Regions from separate parts of the Oryzomonas rubra genome, predicted to be linked through region 1. Evidence: riboswitches for the same ligand, from Rfam matches in the RefSeq annotation. Region 1 holds a riboswitch; the other holds the start of a gene.
What was found. A riboswitch is a leader RNA that binds a small molecule or an ion and turns the genes downstream of it on or off. The one in region 1 is predicted to bind S-adenosylmethionine.
Positions count from the first base shown of each region.

Region 2: another riboswitch for S-adenosylmethionine. It lies ahead of ET418_RS05680 (trans-sulfuration enzyme family protein); the one in region 1 lies ahead of ET418_RS03695 (hypothetical protein).

Region 1 covers NZ_SRSD01000002.1:170,443-178,024, reverse strand. Annotated here, with positions in the region: gene ET418_RS03720 (3-keto-alpha-glucoside-1,2-lyase-like domain-containing protein) at 1-495, shown strand, start outside; gene ET418_RS03715 (diguanylate cyclase) at 675-1,535, shown strand; gene ET418_RS03710 (asparagine synthetase B family protein) at 1,554-3,362, opposite strand; gene ET418_RS03705 (cytochrome c3 family protein) at 3,640-4,482, opposite strand; gene ET418_RS03700 (DUF4337 domain-containing protein) at 4,616-5,197, opposite strand; SAM riboswitch class I at 5,492-5,590, shown strand; gene ET418_RS03695 (hypothetical protein) at 5,822-7,144, shown strand.
Region 2 covers NZ_SRSD01000003.1:129,555-137,136, reverse strand. Annotated here, with positions in the region: gene mnmA (tRNA 2-thiouridine(34) synthase MnmA) at 1-805, opposite strand, end outside; gene thiF (sulfur carrier protein ThiS adenylyltransferase ThiF) at 805-1,611, opposite strand; gene ET418_RS05685 (trans-sulfuration enzyme family protein) at 1,705-2,841, opposite strand; gene ET418_RS05680 (trans-sulfuration enzyme family protein) at 2,852-3,988, opposite strand; SAM riboswitch class I at 4,054-4,160, opposite strand; gene ET418_RS05675 (chemotaxis protein CheX) at 4,302-4,808, opposite strand; gene ET418_RS05670 (cytochrome C) at 5,069-5,431, opposite strand; gene ET418_RS05665 (hypothetical protein) at 5,504-6,985, opposite strand; gene ET418_RS05660 (hypothetical protein) at 7,026-7,582, opposite strand, start outside.

The sequences.
Region 1 (7,582 bases):
TTTGCCGGGAAATGGGCCGTTCAAGGGGTGCCCGGCGCGCCGAGTGCGCCGAATGCCCTCTGCCAGACCGGCTACTCCGACTATCCCGCGCTCTCCCTGGGGGACAAGGTCTATGGCGACGTGACGATCGCAACGCAGTTCAAGGCGATCTCGGGCAGCAGCGACCGGGCCGCAGGAATTATTTTTCGTATCAGGGATAAGGATAACTACTACATTCTGAGGGCCAACGCCCTGGAAGACAACATCAACATCTACACGTATGCGGGTGGCAGGCGCAGATCCATCCGTGAAGGTTCGGCCAAGGTGCCCTCCGGCACATGGCAGGAGTTGCGGGTGGAGGTACAGGGAAACCGCATTCGTGGTTTCCTGAACAACAAACAGGTCGTGGAGGCGATCGATGATACCTTCAAGGCCGGGAAGGTAGGATTATGGACCAAGGCGGATTCCGTCACCTGTTTCGACAACGTCCGGGTCAACCCGGCGAAACCGGAATAGGGGCCATGCTGTCTGTTTTTTCCTTTCTTGGGGGGGCGGATAGGGGAGCAAGGGGAAGAGCGGCAAGATTTGCGGAGGCGCCATAAATATTTTCGATCATCCCGTAAAAAATAGGACTAAGGTATTGAAATAGGGTGAAAACATGGCATGATCTATCCAAATAACCTCTCCGGGTGAACATGGTGCATAAACAGGAAACCGTCTCGTCCCGCTATTTCGACTACCTCTACCGGCTGGGGAGCACCGTCAATGCCGCCATCGGGCTGCTATGCTGCGTGCTCCTCGGGGCTTTGGACGTTCTGACGCCGCCGGAATACATGTTTTCCTTTCTCTATCTCTTTCCCATCTCCTTTACCACCTGGTTTGCCGGCAAACGCGCGGGTCTGCTGGCTTCCATAACGTGCACCGCCATTCTGGCGCGGTACAGCTTTCAGGCGAACATGCTCGCCGCCGTATGGAACAACCTGTCGACGCTCGGCATCTTCTGCGTCGTCGCCGTCATGGTAGGTAAAATCCACCAGCTTCTGGACAACGAACGGATTTTGTCCCGCACCGATGCGCTGACCGGGGCAATGAACCTTCGAGCCTTCACCGAGCTTGTGGAGTATGAAATATTGCGCTTGCGGCGCGACTATAGGCCTTTTTCCATTGCCTATTTCGATATCGACAACTTTAAAAAGGTGAATGACAGGTACGGGCACCGCAAGGGTGATGAACTGCTCAAGTCGGTGGTAAGCTGCCTGCGGGAAAAGATACGGAGGACGGATATTATCGCCAGGCTGGGCGGGGACGAATTCACCATCTTTTTCCCCTCGACGGACCATGAGGCGGTGAAGACGGTAACGCTGGATCTGGTGAAGGCACTGGACCGGCTGGCGAAACTCAACAAGTGGCCCACCACCATCAGCATGGGGGTCGTAACCTGTTCGGACGGGGCATGCGAACTCGATGACCTCATATCGACAGCGGACAAGCTCATGTATGACGTGAAGCATGCCGGGAAAAACGGCGTTGAATATGCCGTGTATCCGCGGGCGTAACGGGACAAACCTGAAAGGCTATTCCAGATACCCCAGAGCATTCACCCCGGCCAGATAGTGCGCAAATCTCTCAGCTGCTTTTATTTTCAGGAAAGTTGTGGTCGTCAAATAATGCGTGGACAACGGGTCGCTCAGCACCTGTCTACCATACGTCTCCATAATCTGATTGCTCTTGAGCTTCCTGTCATCTGGCAATATCGCACTCTCGCGTTTTTTGCCACCTTTTGCAAAGTGGTACAACTTTTTTGCCGGTTCAATACAGGCGGAAGGTAAAACCGCATGTGCAAGGCGAGACAGAAACGCTTGCTTATAAACATCCAGGAATTCCAACTCGAAAGTCTTGAGATTAATTTTTGCCGGCCTATGCGTAGTGCATACGGGCAGCTCTAAGAGCTCTGGCATCAGGGTATGAATGAGCCGTATCTGGAATGCATCGTTCGATCGATACTCGAATGGCATCTCTAACAGTGAATCGTGCAGACACTTCAACGCTAGTGGGTCAATATAGTGGCAAAACTCATTGGCAAAGTTAAGAAACCTTGCATCGGTACGGATGTAAAGGAAAAGGGCGGCTTTTACGAACGTTTCTAATGGTGCTTCATCATCAGGAAATTCTATCCCGCCATGGCGCAACCCCTCTCTCAGATCCTGGATGAATTCGGATCTATATAGCTCCCGGCAAGGAAGATCTGGGCTCTTGCCTTCGGAAGACATATTGAATTCAATGAGGTCGTTGATCGTATAGTTTCTATGCTCTTGCGCCCATGGTCTCCTACATGCCGTAATAACGCCACGCCCACCGAGCAGGAGATCGGGATAAGGTGAAATGCCGCCGCTTAATTCCTCTAACAACGACCGGGAAGCGCCATAAACCTCATACTGGAAGCCGTAAGTCTGGAATAACTCTTGTAAAATGTTTTGATTGTATGGCTGTTCCCCGGACCAGTCCAGTAGCTGGAAAGGCAGGTTGAATGTTTCGGCGATTTTTGTTGCAATCTCAAGATCAATTGGGCGGTCGTCAGTCAGGTCGCTGTTTCCGACTCCATACATGATTTTAGGAGCCGCCCCCTGATCCAATAATGCCGCCAGGATGGTTCTTGAATCACGTCCACCCGTTCCGAAAAGCCCAACAGATCCGACCGCCGTTATCTCGCGGAACACCGCCTGAACCTCAGATTTATAACCGTCAACCGCATCGGAAATCGATGAATATTTTTGCCTGGCAGTATGGGTATCAGGCAGGTTATTTACTTTGAATACTCCATCGTTGAGGTCGACAGTTATCGCCTGGGTGCCGAAAAGCCGCCTCACTCCCCTGTAAAAAGTCTCTTCTCCCAGGGTGCAGCTCTCAAATGCGGTCATGACCAGTTTTATTGGATTTATTCTCCGCTCTGGCAACATCTGCGCACAGATATCAAGCGAATTCGAAATATTCCAGCACGAATCCATGTTTGAGTAATACAGAGAAATCGCACCCTGAGGATCGGTGAAGACGGTTATTTTATTGTTATGCCTGATCGCGACGGCGTAGTGGCCGATTGCCCTTGAGCGTACAGCTTCAATGCCACTGTTGACGAAATCGGAATAGAAGTCCCGAAGCGCCGAAGGGCCAAGCCTGGACCGGTAAATGATCGTGCCGGCTGAGCAGATCCAATCGTCTTCTCCACATGTAACAAGGTTGTTGGTGCCAACGGCACGCTTTAGGTATGCCTGAACATGGCAATTATGGGTGGAACGATGCCCTGAGGAGTTCAGTCCCGCTCTCCTGCATGCGTTTTCGGCTTGTTGGTGCGAATTCTCGTTTGATGTCAGGTACCATCGAGCCATTTTCCCCTCCCACACGACTTGCAAACTTTTTGCCTGCTAAGGGTTCGCTTACTCCATAAGTACTTCTATCGGGATAGCCGCCGATGACGGACCATTTTTGAGCTGCCCCCCATCACCCCCTGCCGCCCCATCAAATTCATGGTTATTAATTTTACCCCATATAAGTACTGAATTCAAATGCAGTTTCAATATGTTAGAAATGTCGCCACGATCCAGAAAATGTTGAAATAATTACCGCCCGGATGCCGATCCCCCGGGAGGGCCGGGGCGCCGCAAACTAATGGCACCCTATGCAAACGTTCTCGTCCCTGAGCCTGTGGACCGAATCCGCTCCCGCGGCTGAAGGCCCATAGGAAATGATACCTTCCTGATGGGGGTTATGGCACGTTGTGCACGTAATGCGCCCTCGGGGGACCAGCGGCAGCGAAAACCTTTCCTGGATTTCCGGTCTGGCGATGTTTTTCTTGATTTCGCCCGGTGGCGTTAGCAGGAAGTGTTTTTCAAAATAACCTGTATGCATCAGAGTGTGGCACCTCATGCAGAGAAATGACACATCTGCTTTGAATAACACCATATTCGCCCGGTCCTGCGAAGGGTCCGGCTCCAATTCATGGCAGTATAAACATACCACCTTGCCATTGACGACGGTTTGACTTCCATCATCCTGCCTCATGACATGAGGATCTATCGTGGCGTATTGTTCGGCAGTGTGGCAATTGAAGCACATCGTTCTCACATCAGTGTACGGGCCTCCCCGTAAGAACATCGGTGTCCCCTTGTGTTGCGGGCCGCCATGCATTTCATGGCACGTGAGGCACTCGATTTTGCCGAGATAGAGTGGAAACTGCGGCTTGATTTGCATGGTTGGGATAAAATTTACCGGGTGGTGGTTTGTCGTGTAGTTATGACAGTCGGGACAAAAATGTGAGGGGTCGACGTAGGAAGGAAAAAGCGCCGTTTCCCCTTCCGGTTTGGCAACAGTGTGGCAATACAGGCAGTCGGAATGCGGTGCCTTGGCGGCCGGATCGCTGTTCTGTTGAACATCGATCCTTAATTGGCTGCATGACGTGAGAACGAGCGCTAGGATAGTCAGACGAATCAGGCGGTTAAACGTTGTCATAACGGCCATCCCTCTCTTGCGATACCTGGCGCGGATTGGTATCTTCGCAGAGCCAATAAGGGGACAGCTACTTATTGTCCCCTCGGTGACGTATTTGTTGCCTGTCCCCTTATTGGCCGGGCCGTTTACCTCTTTATTGAAACATTGGCCAGACAAAGAGTATTATGCCTACTCCACCGGCGAGCAGCGAAGCAAACCAGACCAATCTGTAGCGCGTAAGTGCCGCCACGGCGCCCAAGGCAATAGAGACCTGAAAAAGGGCGACCGCACTTGCAAAGCCATGGTGTTTATGGAGAAGGTGATCGGATTCCTTTAGCCGCTCGTCCCGTTCTCGTTCCTTCTCCAGTGCCTTGCCCTGGATCTCTTTCTGCTCTTCGATGTAGCGGTGCATTTTTTCTTCATAAGCGGCGGGAGGTTCTTTGCCAATGGCCAACCAGGCCGTGCGTGACGCTTCCTGGACCGCTGCCTTAATGCCTTTGGCTTGGTAATAGGCCCACTGGTCCGATGCCTCGGATTGTAGTCGCGTCGCTTCCGTCTTCAGTACCAGGGCCATGTTGACAGTAGCTCCGGCCTGAAGCGATGCAATAGCGGCGAGAACTGCCAGAATTGCAGTGGTAATTGAAATGAGCCTGAGAAATGTTCCCCCCTCCCGTTCCAGTTCTTCTTTAATTGCTTCGTGCAAATTTTCAGTTTCGATCTCTGGGCCTTCAGGCATAAGACGTCTCCCTTCATCTGCATGTACGAGAGCAATAAAAAGTGCTACAGAAGCGGCATGGTGTGGAAAAATAGTTGATTAATGATTATCTCAGAATACGCCGATGTCAATCGGCATTGGATTTTGAACCACCGCAGGCGAGAGCCAATAAGGGGACAGGCTACTTATTGGCCCATCGGTGACGTATTTGTTGCCTGTCTCCTTATTGCGTCCCGGGTCAACGCCAAGCGCGTTCGGCACCTTGACAGAATTTGTAAAGTTTAGTATGTTTTATTTAACATATCGAAACACCCCTTCTTATCACGAGCAACTGAGGGACTGGCCCTTTGAAGTTGCAGCAACCACCCTTACAGGCAGGTGCTAAATCCAGCGGAGAAATCCGGAAGATAAGGAAGCCACGTCAAACTCCTCTTGGACTATGACCCCTTCCGACAATCCGGAAGGGGTTTTTCAGTCTAGGGGGCTCATATGCACTTTACCCTTTAACACAACCAGACAAACTGTTTTCATGACAACCGGACCCTTATAGGCGTCAGCAGATGCTGAACTGTATCTTCTCCCGGCTTTCCTTTTACCGTTTGAAAACAGACACGGAGGTTAATTCAGCATACGAGGGGGATATCCATGGAAAAAATATTCTCGATAAGTAAAGAAGATTATTCAAGGTTGAAAAACTATTTTCAAGAGTATGAGATTCCTTGCGTCAGGTTGCCTCGGCCTGGAGACACTCGGTTGTATATTGGTGTTGCAGTTGTTTTATCTGATTCAAGTGATGAAAAATATTACGTTTCCAAATCCCCAGTAAGATTCTACTCGGACTACTATGAGAACAAAAAGGAAGTATTGTCTTCCTGTCTGGAGGCAAAGAAGATTCTGAATAACAACCTGCCATCTCTATCCATCTGGTCAGATAACAACGTTGTGTGTGCGCTAGAAGAAGGTTTCAAAGATCTTGACGGGCTCCTTGTCAGGGCAATTACTTTTCCGGGATTGTTGGCAGTATCGCTTGTGCAGCACTATTTCGACGATCACGGCATTCCGATTGTCTTTTTGCCGAGGGATGGGGGTAGGGAGTGGGGTATGACTATGACTTCCCGTGATGTTTGTGAGTTGAGAAGTCTGCATGACCTGCCGGAACATCTCAAAAAAATGATGACATGTGAACGCCTGCCTGTCGGAAGTGAACTCTGTCGGGTCCTGCAGGAGTGGTATCCGTATTCAATCAATTGCACCCATCGAGGCTCATATCTTCATGAAGTATTTAGATTCATGGGCTGGGCTGCCGGCGGGCGTGCTCATCAAGTGCTGGAGTACCTGGACGGCACCAGTGAGAGCATTAACCATAAAATAGCTTTCCGGATCAGGGAAATAGGAACCTGGGACAGGTCCGGCGGCGGTATGGCGGCGGCTATGGCGTATGGACTGTACGGATGGTTCGGAAAGGAACTGGGTAACCGAACATGGTCCAGAGATGATCCGAAGTGGTACTGGAGCTGTGGTGAAGCAAGGCGGGCGTTAGACCGAAGGTATCCTGAGTTCTTTCGTAATAAAGTCACAGAGGGGGAAGGGCTTACCGGGATTGATGAATTGGTCGATTTTATTGGAGCCAACGAAAAGCTGTTTGAAAGAGTTTACGATGTTCTGCTGGATTCAGATAATCCGAAACACCGCATCCGTGCAATCACTGCAATATCCAGGTTACTGCATCGTAGGCCGGGGATGTTGAGGTGGAGAATTCGCTATCTTCTTTCGCGGGATTTCAAGGCCGAACCGATTGAGTTTGCACGTGAAGTTGCGCGAGTACTCTCTGTGCTTTATCTGCTGGGGCAGGAGAAAGAAGATGCTGTCAGCAGACTGAAATATTTTATTGATAACTTTGAAGACGAAGAATTGATCCGTCTTTCGAAAATAGCTATGGAGGTTCACACCGGCAAGCAGAGCCAATAAAGGGGGGGCCAGGCAACAAATTAGTAGCAGTGGGTTCAATAAGCAGCCTATCCCCTTATTGCCTCCGCAAGTTAAATCATTAAGTTATAAATACCAGGTGGGTCAATCTGGGCGCCTATAATGCTGATAACCATGGGGCAAATCACCAAGCCGATTCACATCTTTGGTGGGCAATTGACCTGTCAAAGGGTTGGTTGAAGGGCAGAAGAGTGTTTGAACCTGCAAGGGGCGCTGGCGCTGTCTTAATACATACGCTTGACATTCAGCGTATCAGAATAATTGCGGAGCGTGCCGGGTGGACGGAATGGCGGACAGGAGACCGGCTTGAAAAGTGGGCGTGAAACGGAAAACGCCCTGATGTTGTCGCGCTTGATAACCTCGGCAGGACAACAGTAGTTGAGGTTGAGAGGTCATTTAAAAGGGACTGCTCGCGGGGCT
Region 2 (7,582 bases), on a different contig from region 1:
CCACCACCACGACATTGCGGTCGGTATCGATGGCTGTTACGTACAGAGGCCTGTTCCAGGCGACCCCCAGTCCCCTGCGCTGGCCAATGGTATACCGGTGCGTCCCGCGGTGGCGGCCGACAACCTGCCCTCCCACATGCACGATGTTCCCCGGCGTTCCCGCCAGGCCGCCGCTTTCTTCCAGGAACGCCACGTAATCATCGTCGGGGATGAAACAGACCTCCTGGCTGTCACCCTTGTCGGCCACCGGCAGGGCAAACTCGTGGGCCAGGCGGCGCACCTCATCCTTGCTCGCCATCTCTCCCAGCGGGAAGAGCACCTGAGATAGCTGCTCCTGGGAGAGTGTGTAGAGGAAATAGGACTGATCCTTGCCGATGCAGCGTGCTTGCCGCAGATGGCAGAGGCCCGCGCTATCGACGGTGTTCCTGACGTAGTGGCCGGTGGCCAGAAGGTCCGCCCCCACGGCGCGCGCCTGTTCCAGCAGCAGGCCGAACTTGACGTAGCGGTTGCAGCGCACGCAGGGATTGGGGGTACGGCCGCAACGGTACTCGTCGATGAAGTCCTGGATGATCAGGTGGCGGAAATCCGTTTCAAGGCCGATCACATGGTGGGGGATTCCCAGGTGCCGGGCCACGGCTGCGGCATCGTGGGCGGCCGAGCCGCTGCCCGTGCTGCGCGGTGCGAAGAGCTGCATGGTAATGCCGATCACCTCGTACCCCTGACGTTTCAGCAGGGCGGCGGTGACCGATGAGTCCACCCCTCCGCTCATGGCGACGGCGACAACCGGTTTTTTTTCGGAGTCCATCAGGTACCCTCCTCTCCGAGAATAATTCGCACCACCTGATTGGCTTGGTGGCCGGCTGCGATACCGACCCGCGGGGCCATCAGGCCGCATCCGGTCCGGGCCTCCGATTCGCCGTCCCCCACGAGGTACAGGCGGGAGGCTGCCCGCTGGGTGACAATGGCGTTGTTGGGGCCATACCCCGCCAGCCCCGATGCGGCCACGACCACGACCTCCGGCATCAGGGCGAGGAGCGTCTCCACCAGCATGGCCTTCATATCGGCCCGGTCAAAGGCCTCGACCACAACGGTGCATAAGGCGAAGACCGTAGGGATGTTTGCGGGGCTCAGCATGACGTGGTGCGGTTCCACCGTGATATAGGGGTTGATGCGGGCCAGGTTGTCGGCCAGGGCAGCCACCTTGGGGTGGCCCAGTTGGTCGACGAAATACTGCTGCCGGTTGAGGTTGGACGGTTCCACCACGTCGAAATCCGCGATCACGATCCTGCCGACGCCTGTCCGTGCCAGGGCCACGGCTACCGCCGAACCGAGCCCGCCGACACCGGCGATGCCGACCGTGGCCGCCTGCAATCGGGCATGCACGCCCGGGGTGTGGCGGGCAGCCATCAGCCGTTGCAACTCATCTTCCGACGGCCGCTCCCCTCGTTTGATAAGGTAGACCTCGTCGCCATCCCGGAGCGCAGTTTCGGCCGGAGCCGGAAACCCGTTGTGGATCAGCACGTCTGCGCCCGGTTTCCATTGCGCAGCCAGTGACGCCAGGGTTGCCCCCGGGTCGATTTCCGTTGCTATCTCGTTTATCCGTATGCGCATGGGCAAACTGCTTTTCGTCTGTAAAGTATCGCCGGGGCATTCCGGCACTGTCGGATGTTTAATCTCAAACTTTCGGAAAGACAAGACTATTATCTAACGGCCAATGACCTGCTGGAGGTCGGCAATCAGGTCGTCAACATCCTCCAGCCCGACCGAGAAACGCACCAGGGTGTCCTTGATCCCCTTCTTTTCCCGTTCTGCTTTGGGAACTGCCGCGTGGGACATCTTTGCCGGGTAGGAGATGATGCTTTCCACCCCCCCCAGGCTGACGGCAAAGGCGGAAAGCTGCGCTTTCTCCAATAGTTCCTTGGTTAACGCGTAGGATTCGAGCTCGAAGGAGAGAACGGCGCCGGGGCCGTCGGCCTGGGCGGCATTGACGGCATGGCCGGGATGGTCGGCGAGTCCGGGGTAATGCACCTTGAGGACTGACTTTTTGGTTTGGAGCCAGGCCGCGATCTTTTCCGCGCTCCGTTGGCTCTGGTCCATCCTGACTTTGAGCGTCTTGAGCCCCCGCAGGGTCAAAAAAGAATCCTGGGGGCCCAGGATGGCGCCGAAGGCATTCTGGATGAAGCGGATACGATTGCCCAGTTCCGGGTCGCTGACAACGGCGAAACCGCAGATGACGTCGCTGTGGCCGTTCAGGAACTTGGTGCCGCTGTGCAGAACGATATCGCAACCGAGTTCCAGGGGGCGTTGCAGGTAAGGGGTCATGAAGGTATTGTCAACCAGGGTGATGATACCCCGTGGCCGGGCCAAGGCCACGACCCCGCGCAGGTCGGTGACCTTGAGCAGCGGGTTGGAGGGGCTTTCCAGGTAGATGCCCTTGGTTTCCGGCCTGATGGCGGCCTCGATGGCATCAAGGCTGGTGGCGTCAACGAAGGTGGAACTGATGCCGAGGCGCTGGAAGATACTGGTCAGCACCCGGTAGGCGCCGCCGTAGACATCTTCGCACACCACCAGATGATCGCCGGGAGAGAAGATCAACAGGGTGGAGGAAATGGCCGCCATGCCGGAGGCAAAGGCAAAGGCCCGGCTCCCCTTTTCCAGCCCGGCGATGGCCACCTCCAACGCCTCGCGGGTGGGGTTGTCGGAACGGGCGTAGTCGTATTTCCCGAAGTGGTCCACCGATTGTTGACGATAGGTGGAGGTCTGGTAGATGGGCACGCCCAGCGCGCCGGTCAAGGGATCGGCGGTCTGGCCGCCGTGAATGAGTTGGGTTGCAAATTTCATGGTCGTCTCCTTACGCTTCCAGGGCTTGGTTCAAATCTTCGATCAGGTCGCTGCCGTCCTCGATGCCGACCGACAGGCGCAGCAGGGTGTTGTTGATGCCGAGTCGCGCCCGGAGTTCAAGCGGTATATCGGCGTGGGTCTGTACCTCGGGAAAGGTGATCAGGCTTTCCACCCCGCCCAGGCTCTCCGCAAAGGAGATCAGGCGCGTTTTCAGGAGCACCTGTTCCACCAGGGCGTGGGTCGCGACCTCAAAGGCGATCATGGCGCCGAAGCCGCGGGAATCGCGCTTTACCAGGGCATGACCGGGGTGGTCTTCGAGACCCGGGTAATAGACCTTGGCGATGGCCGGGTGGTTTTTCAGCCAGCCGGCGATTTTTGCGGCATTTTCCTGTTGCCGGTCCAGGCGAACCCCCAGGGTCTTTATGCCGCGCATCACCAGCCAGGAGTCCTGGGGCCCCAGCACCGTACCGGCGGCGTTCTGGTGGTAGTAGACCCGCTCGGCCAGTTCGGCGTCCTTGACCACCACCAGCCCCGCGATGGTGTCGTTGTGGCCGGCCAGGTATTTGGACGCGCTGTAGACGGCGATGTCGGCTCCCAGGTCCAGGGGGCGCAGGAGGTACGGGGTGAGAAAGGTGTTGTCCACGATGAGGAGCAGGTCGCGGTCACGGCAGAGGGTGGACAGGGCAGGGATGTCGGCGAACTTCAGCAGGGGGTTGGTGAGCGATTCGGCGAATACCGCCCTGGTCCGGGGCGTGAGCGCTGCCCGCACCGCCTCCACGTCGCTCGTGTCGACATAGCTGAAGGTCAGCCCGAACTGGTTGAACACCTTGTCGAACAGGCGGCAGGTACCGCCGTACAGGTCCTCGGTAACGACCAGGTGGTCCCCCGAACGAAACAGCAACAGCAGGTTGGCGATGGCGGCCATGCCGGAGGAATAGGCAAAGGCGCGTGCCCCGTTATCAAGGCGGGCCATGCCGTCTTCCAGGGACTGACGGGTTGGGTTGCCCGAGCGGCTGTAATCATAGCCGGTGCTCTGGCCGAGCCCCGGATGCCTGAACGTGGCGGTCTGATAAATGGGCACCGAAACCGCGCCGGTCCGGGTATCCCATTCCAGACCGATCTGAACCGCCTGCGTACTGATATTCATCTTCTACCTCCCAAAATAAAAATCCCCTTCCGGGGTGTGGAAGAGGATTCCTCTAGGGCATCTCTTCCTTATCTCCCGAAACCGTGCGGTTTCGCTGGAATTGGCACCTTACCCTTGCAGGTTGGTTGCCGCGACGTCGTTGGGCCAGTCCCTCGGTCGCTCTCGATAAGAAATTTTATGTATTTTTTGTGTGAATTATTGTGGGTTGAGCCTACGATATGCCACCAATCTTGTCAATAATATTTTAGCGGGAGAGGCTCGGAACGCAGTGGGACGGGTGGTTATCATTGCCGGTCCGGCGGCCCTCCCTTGCTCATTCTTTTTCGAGCACTATCGCCACCATGAACCAATCCTCATCGGTTGCGAACCGGAGGGTGAGCGTGTCGAGATTGTTGCCGGCATTGACATAGTAATCGTCGCCACTGACCAGCGAAGGAGTTGACAGCTTGATATCGGCGCCGCCCGGTGAGATATGCTGCTTGAAGGAACCGGCAATCATGTTGGAGATCTCGCCCAGGGCATCGCGAACATCGTCGTTCAACTCGGTGACTTCCATGCCGAGCATGCTTGATGTAAAGGCGAGCGCCAGCTTCTGGGGGGCATGCAGGCTCACCAGGCCGTTATACACACCGGCAAACCCGACCATTGCCGTAATGCAGTCCTTGAAATGTGTCTCCGGTGCCACCTGGAGCGGGAGGTGCAGCAGGTTTTCCATGCCTACCATGGTGCAGAACACCTCTTCCACATCACGGATAAGGTGTTTGAGCAGTTCGTCTTCGCTCGTGTGAAGAGCGTCCAGGAGGTCATTTTTCAGCGGCATGGCACGCCCCTTTGTCCGCGGGGCCGATCACGCATGACGAAAGGCGCACCGCTTCCCCCCTTCCGTCAAACGACCAATATGCCCACACGTGCGATTGGTTCCGATGCTATCGGTATAAAGCCCTACTCTGCATAATTGGGATGGAAATTTCAAGATAAAATAAGACGATTATAATATAAAAACAGCCTCGCACCGGGAGGGGCGAGGCTGTGTGGAACAGGCAGATAACAGGGGGCCAAACGCCAGTGTTGCCGATGCCCCTACCGTGCGTTCTCGTCAAGCAGGTAATTCAACAGTATGACAACTTCCCTGATCTCTTGTTTGTTCATATTGGAATTGGGTTTCCGCAGCATTTTGATGCCATAGGCCTTTACCGCCTGCCGGTCAAAGGGCTGGCCGGTGATGGGAGCCCTCCCGGTCTGCACGGCAATGACGGTCCGTTCCATGGTGTGGCACTTGACGCATTTCCGCGACATGAGATCGAACGATGCCCTGTAGTTGGCCGGGATGCTGTCGGGATCGAAATTCATTCTGTCCCCGCGTCCCTTTACCCTGATGCGTGCATCGGCAACCGAGGCAATAACAAGCGTGAAGAGCGTGACCAGTATGATGAGCTTCCGCATGTGAGACTCCTTCAGACGAGATTATGGCGGCTAGTATAGCAAAGAACCCTGGGGGTGGTCATGACGTAAACATCAGAAGCTGAACGTCACCCCGAGGGTCCCGATCTTGTTGGTGAAATCCTGGGCGCTCGAGCTCACGGTCGATTTGTACGCAGAGGCGATCTCATGTTTGTACTCCAGGGCCACCTTTACGTTTTGAAGGGGTGCGTAGGCGAGGGTCGGGATAAAACGACGCACCAGGCCGCGTCCGTCATCCTGATATTCGAACCGCATGGCACCGATGAGGTTCTGGAGAAAGGTATACTCGCCTTCAACGGCGGCAACATAGGACTTTACCTCGGTCGGGGTCGTGGTCAGGTAGGGGTTGTCGTCCTTGCCCAGCACCCCGGCCACCCTGAGCCTGAAGAGCTTGTAGAGGATGTCCAGGTCCAGGCCGCTGCGATAGTAGCTGTTCTGGATGAGGCCGCCTTCCGTGGTGTTTGGGGTACCATTCTTGCCATAGTAGCCGTAGGCCCCAACGGTGACCGTCAGGAAGTCGAAGATGCTCTCCTCCTTGGCCAGATCCACCTCCGGTTCGTTTGCCAGGTAATCCGCCCCGCCGAACTTGTAGGAGATGTGGCCATAACCTTCCTTGGTGTTTTGATACTTGCGGTTCACCACCCCGGCGGCGACGAAGAAGCGGTTAGCAAGGACGGCGTTGGCCTCCAGTGCGTCTTGGGGCTGTTCGAGCTTGAATTCGGAAGTGCCGACCGTGTAGGCGTAGGGGGCAAAGGAGTTGGTCGTGGAGAGTTTGTTGTTGGACTTCCAGAGCCCGAGTTTCGGCTGCATGCGCCCCACTTTGAAGTTGATGGGGGTGTCGAAGGCGTGGCGCCAGATGACGAATAGTTCATTGATATTGGTGCTGTTGTTGGCCGGGGTGGTGCTCGTCGTATTCGTATTCAGGATGTTGTCGGTATTCTCGCTGTAGGCCACATAGGTGGCGAAAAAGGCGACCTTTTCCCGGAAATTGCCGCCGGCGTTCAGTTTGAGGGCACGTGTCGAGAGGTCGAGCTCGTTGGCGGCGCTGTGGTCGTAGGTCGCATGTATCGAGGCGGTGAAGGATATGGGCAGAAGTTCGGGGATGGCCGCCAGGAGAAGCCCTTCGGGCTTGGCCTCGCCCCCGGGAGCGGCGTCAGGCGCAGCCGCTTCCTGGGCCGGCTCGGGTGCGGACGCCTCTGCGGCCCCCAGTGCCCTGCCCTTCAATTTGCTCAACTTGTCGGCGTCACCTTCACCCTTCACCTCTATGGCCCCGCCAGCCGGCTTGGCTGTCGCCTTGGGGGCGGGGGGGGCTTCCTTGGCCTTGGCCGCCTTCTGTCCCTTGCCGAAGTAGACGTATGAGTTTTTAAGGAACGCCTCGCCGTACTCGTTCAATTCGGGGTAGATGGTATGGCAGGTGCTGCATTCGACCTTGTAGGCGCGGCTGAATGCAGGGATGGCGTGGGATGAGGCAACCACAATCAGTTGGACAAGACAAGATCCTATAAGGCACAGAATCAAAGCCGGTTTTCTTGTCATGGTGGTGTCTTCCTCCTGTAATTTGATTAAATTAAAATCGTTACCAGCGGTAGCACATCCCTGAACTACTGTCGTAGTTTTTGCAGATGAAGTTCAAGGCCTGCTCGGTATTGTAGGGGCCCGAGTAGGTTAATCCGCTGCCGGTAAGCGGCAATGTCGGCATGGTGGCCGTATGGATGGCCGTATAGACAGTGCCGGGGTTTGCGCCGGCGGTAAAATTCTGATTGTTATTCACCAGCCAGTCGATCGAGTCATAGATGAGCTGTTTGGAATAGATCGGATTGTGGGTGTATCCGGCCGGATCGTTGAAGAAGAGGCTGTAGTTGAAGTAGGCACCCATGGTGTAGGCTCCGGCGCGGATTTTGCTGGTACCGGAGGCCGCCACGGTGTAATTGCCGAATTTCTTCCAGTTGTTGTTGGGACTTAGATTGGGAGTAGAACCGTAAACACCGCGGCTTCTCAACAGGGCGTTGAGCACCAGCACTGCTGCACGGTAGCTGTCACGTTCGGCGTTCATGAATGCTGCCGTGCGCGGTCTCGGGTCCGCTACCGTGGAGCCTGAATAATGGCATTTACTGCATACTGGTTGCTCACTCA